Regions from separate parts of the Corynebacterium coyleae genome, predicted to be linked through region 1. Evidence: riboswitches for the same ligand, from Rfam matches in the RefSeq annotation. Region 1 holds a riboswitch; the other holds the start of a gene.
The links. Region 1 has a riboswitch for thiamine pyrophosphate ahead of CCOY_RS04850 (ECF transporter S component). Riboswitches for the same ligand answer to the same signal wherever they lie in the genome.

Region 1 (2,395 bases):
TGCGAACCCGGAGCTGCTCATTGCCGACGAGCCCACGTCTGCCCTCGATGTGACCGTGCAGAAGCGCATCCTGGACCACCTTGAGATGCTCACCCAGGAATCCCAGACCGCGCTGCTGTTTATCACCCACGATCTGGGGCTTGCAGCAGAGCGCGCTGACCACCTGCTGGTTATGCACCGCGGTCGTGTGGTTGAGCGCGGACCGAGCCTGGATATTTTGCGCAACCCGAAGCACCCGTACACCCGCAGGCTGGTTAACGCGGCTCCGTCGCTGGCAGCCGCGCGTACGCACGCTGCGCTGAAGGATGAAGACGTCACGGTGGCCGAGACCAAGCCGGAGGACGTGGTCATCCGGGTGGATAACCTGGTCAAGGAGTTCGACGTCCGTGGCCAAAAGGGTGCGAAGAAGACACTGCGCGCGGTCGATGAGGTGTCCTTCGATCTTCGCCGCGGCACCACGCTTGCGCTGGTGGGTGAGTCTGGCTCCGGCAAGTCCACTGTGGCCAACATGGCGCTAAGCCTGCTTGAGCCGACCAGCGGCACCGTGTACTTCGAGGGCCGCGACATCTCGGAGTTAAACCGCAAGGAACTGTTCAAACTGCGTCGCAAGATGCAGGTGGTGTTCCAGAACCCGTACGGTTCGCTCGACCCGATGTACTCGATCTACCGCTGCATCGAGGAGCCGTTGCGCCTGCACAAGGTGGGCTCGCGTAAGGAGCGCGACGCTCGCGTGGCGGAGCTGCTGGACATGGTGCAGATGCCGAGGTCCGCGATGCGTCGCTACCCGAACGAGCTCTCTGGCGGTCAGCGTCAGCGCATCGCGATTGCACGTGCGATGGCGTTGGGCCCAGAGGTCATCGTCCTCGACGAGGCGGTCTCGGCCCTCGACGTGCTCGTGCAAGACCAGATTCTGCAGTTGCTCAAGGGCCTGCAGGCCGATATGAACCTGTCCTACCTGTTCATCACCCATGACTTGGCTGTGGTCCGCGAGACCGCAGACGACATTGTGGTGATGCGCCAGGGCAAGGTTGTGGAGCAGGGGCCGGCGGATGCGATCTTCGCCGACCCGCAGGCGGATTACACCCGCAACCTGATCGATTCCGTGCCGGGTCTCCACATCGAGTTGGGGCGCGGCTAGGAGCATAATTGCTTATCGACGACGCCACCGCGCCGATGCGGGACGTCGTCGATAAGCATGTCTGGGGCGTGTTGTAGCATCGCCTCCGAGAACTGAACACACACGGGTGCTGCATTCGCAGCTGAGATGCCTTCGGGCGGACCGTTGAACCTGATCCGGGTAATGCCGGCGATAGGAAGGAAAGCACATGACTGTGCCTGTTAAAAACAATTCTTGGCGTGTAATCGATATTGTCACCGCCGCCGTCCTCGGTGTGGCGTGTGGTCTGCTGTTTTGGGTGTGGAACAGCGTTGGCTACGCAGGGTTTAAGGCGCTGGATACGTTGACGCCGGGCCTTGGTGGCCTGGTCACCGGTATCTGGTTCACCGGCGGAGTGCTTGGCGGGCTGATCATCCGCAAGCCTGGCGCAGCCGTGTTCGTCGAGGTCATCGCGGCGTCGGTTTCAGCGTTGATCGGCAGCCAGTGGGGCATTGAGACGCTCTACTCGGGCCTTGCACAGGGTCTTGGCGCAGGGCTGATCTTCCTGCTCTTCGCGTACCGTCGCTTCGATCTGACGGTGGCAATCTTGGCCGGTATCGGCTCCGCTGTCGGCGCGTTCATCCTCGAGCTGTTCCTGTCGGCGAACCTGGCGATGAGCCTGCAGTTCAACATCATCTACCTGACCTGCATGGTCATCTCCGGCGCGATCCTTGGCGGCGTGCTGTGCCACTACCTGGTCAAGGCACTCGCGAAGACCGGTGCGCTGGACCGCTTCGGCGCAGGCCGTGAGCGTTTCAACCAGGCTGCGTAAATGACGCTGGCGATTCGTGCTCGAGGGTTGACGTACCAGCACGCCACGCGTCCCCAACCTGCGTTTACTGGCGTTGATCTCGACGTCGAGCGCGGCGAGCGCATCCTCATCTCCGGCGACTCTGGTTCCGGCAAGTCCACGTTGCTCGCGGTCATCGCGAAACTTATCGACGACTCCGAGGACGGCAGCCGCACCGGCTCCCTTGAGGTCAACGGCACGGTAGGCATGGTGCTGCAGGATCCAGAATCGCAAACGATTTTGTCGCGTGTCGGTGACGATGTCGCTTTCGGCGCGGAGAACCTCGGGATGCCGCGCGACGAGATATGGCGCCGCGTGGAGGCCTCCCTGGAGGCCGTGGGCCTGGACCTGCCGCTCGATCACCCCACATCACGCCTGTCCGGTGGACAGAAGCAACGCCTTGCACTGGCCGGGGTGTTGGCGATGGGGGCCGATATTTTGGTGCTCGA
Region 2 (2,395 bases), 280 kb from region 1:
GTTGACGTGGAAGTCGCCGAAGTAGATGTCGCCGGAGGTGACGTTTTCCTCGCGGATCATCAACTGCAAGAACGACGATTTGCCGGAGCCGGACGCGCCGATCAGGAAGACGAACTCGCCGTCTGGGATCTCCAGGGTGACGTCGTTGAGCGCGGGGCGCGTGGACGTCGGATACGTCTTGGTCACATGGTCGAATCGGATCACGCGACACACCTTACCCGTTACTGGTGTGACTCTTGTTGCTGCTGTGCCATGCGCCAGCGGATGCCGGCCTCCAGGAAGCCGTCGATGTCGCCGTCGAGCACCTTCTGCGGGTCGCCCACCTCATAGTCGGTGCGCAGGTCCTTGACCATCTGATACGGGTGCAGGACATAGGAGCGCATCTGGTTGCCCCAGCTGGCGTTGCCGCCCGCGCCAAGGGCGTCCATCTCCGCCTTTTCTTCCTGGCGCTTCTTCTCCAGCAACTTGGACTGCAGCACGTTGAGCGCCGAGGCCTTGTTCTGAATCTGGGACTTCTCGTTCTGACAGGTCACCACGATGCCAGTCGGAATGTGGGTGATGCGCACCGCGGAGTCGGTGGTGTTCACGCTCTGCCCGCCCGGGCCAGAGGAACGGTAGACGTCCACGCGGATGTCCGAATCCGGGATGTCAATGTGGTCGGTGTGCTCCACGACCGGAAGCACCTCCACCTCGGCGAACGAGGTCTGGCGGCGGCCCTGGTTATCAAACGGCGAGATACGCACAAGCCGGTGCGCGCCCTGCTCCACCGACAACTGGCCGTAGAGGTAATCGCCGTGCACAACAAAGGTGGCGGACTTAATGCCGGCCTCTTCGGCGTAGGAGATGTCGTACACATCCACCTTGTGGCCAGCCTTTTCCGCCCAACGCACGTACATACGCATGAGCATCTCCGCCCAGTCCGCCGCGTCCACGCCACCGGCGCCAGAGCGGATGTTGACCACGGCCTCGCGCTCGTCGTATTCGCCGGAGAGCATGGTCTGCACCTCGAGCGAATCGATTTGCGCTGCCACGTCCGCCAACTCGTCGTCGGCCATCGAGGGGTCGCCTTCTTCTTCGGCGAGTTCGTACATGACCGGCAGGTCGTCGATACGCGAGCGCAACGACGTGACCTTCTTCAACCGCGACTGCACATTGGAAAGCTCAGTGGTCACCTGCTGTGCGTGCGCCGGATCGTCCCAAAGAGACGGGTCGCCGGCTTGGACCTCGAGTTCGCGGGCGCGCTCGCGGAGCACGTCGAGGTCCATCACCTTCTCGATAGTGGAAAGTGTGGACGAAAGATCCTTAATCCGCGCTTGAGTCTCGGGCTGCATAACCGGGAAGTCTAGCGAACTGCCTGACGCAGCCACCACGACGGGATAGAGTGTGCTGCGACCCCACACGGGCGCCCGAGGCATCGGGCTGAGATCGCGCTACGCCTGCGCGAGCACCGTTCGAACCTGTCTGGTTAGCACCAGCGAAGGAAGTAAGGAGAAGGTCGTGCCTGAAACGCATGCCGATATTTATGCCCAGGAAATCCACCCCAAGCACGCATACGCGCCGATTCTGAAGGACGGGCTGGAGGTTCCAGAAACCGCCATCCACCTGGACGACTCCCCTACCGGCCCCAACGAGCCGTTCAAGATCTACCGCACCCGCGGCCCCTGGGCCGAGCCGGAAGTTGGCCTGCCCAACCTGCGCGGCGAGTGGATCACCGCCCGCGGCGACGTGGAGGAATACGTCGGCCGCGAGCGCAATTTGCTTGACGACGGCCGCGCTGCCGTCCGCCGCGGCTCCGCCAGCGAAGAGTGGCGTGGCGCCTCCCGCAAACCGTTGCGCGCCAAGCCGGGCAAGCGTGTCACCCAGATGGCCTACGCCCGGCGCGGCGAAATCACCCGCGAGATGGAATTCGTGGCGCTGCGTGAACACTGCGACGTAGAGAAGGTCCGCGCGGAGGTTGCCGCCGGCCGCGCGATCATCCCGAACAACGTCAACCACCCGGAAAGCGAGCCGATGATCATCGGCAACGCGTTCCTGACCAAGATCAACGCCAACATCGGTAACTCCGCCGTGACCTCCTCCATCCGCGAAGAGGTGGAGAAGCTGCGCTGGGCCACCCGCTGGGGTGCCGACACCGTCATGGACTTATCCACCGGCAACGACATCCACGCCACCCGCGAGTGGATCCTGCGCAACTCCCCCGTGCCCATCGGCACTGTGCCCATCTACCAGGCGCTAGAGAAGGTTGACGGCATCGCCGAGGACCTGACCTGGGAGATCTTCCGTGACACCGTCATCGAACAGTGCGAGCAGGGCGTGGACTACATGACCGTCCACGCCGGTGTACGCCTCCCCTTCGTGCCGCTGACCTCCAAGCGCGTCACCGGCATCGTCTCCC

Region 2: it holds a riboswitch for thiamine pyrophosphate, as region 1 does, so the genes downstream of both, thiC (phosphomethylpyrimidine synthase ThiC) here and CCOY_RS04850 (ECF transporter S component) in region 1, are expected to answer to the same signal.

The regions. Positions count from the first base shown of each region.
Region 1 covers NZ_CP047198.1:976,757-979,151, forward strand. Annotated here, with positions in the region: gene CCOY_RS04845 (ABC transporter ATP-binding protein) at 1-1,138, shown strand, start outside; TPP riboswitch at 1,231-1,334, shown strand; gene CCOY_RS04850 (ECF transporter S component) at 1,326-1,928, shown strand; gene CCOY_RS04855 (ABC transporter ATP-binding protein) at 1,929-2,395, shown strand, end outside.
Region 2 covers NZ_CP047198.1:696,740-699,134, reverse strand. Annotated here, with positions in the region: gene ftsE (cell division ATP-binding protein FtsE) at 1-204, opposite strand, end outside; gene prfB (peptide chain release factor 2) at 222-1,331, opposite strand; TPP riboswitch at 1,389-1,500, shown strand; gene thiC (phosphomethylpyrimidine synthase ThiC) at 1,498-2,395, shown strand, end outside.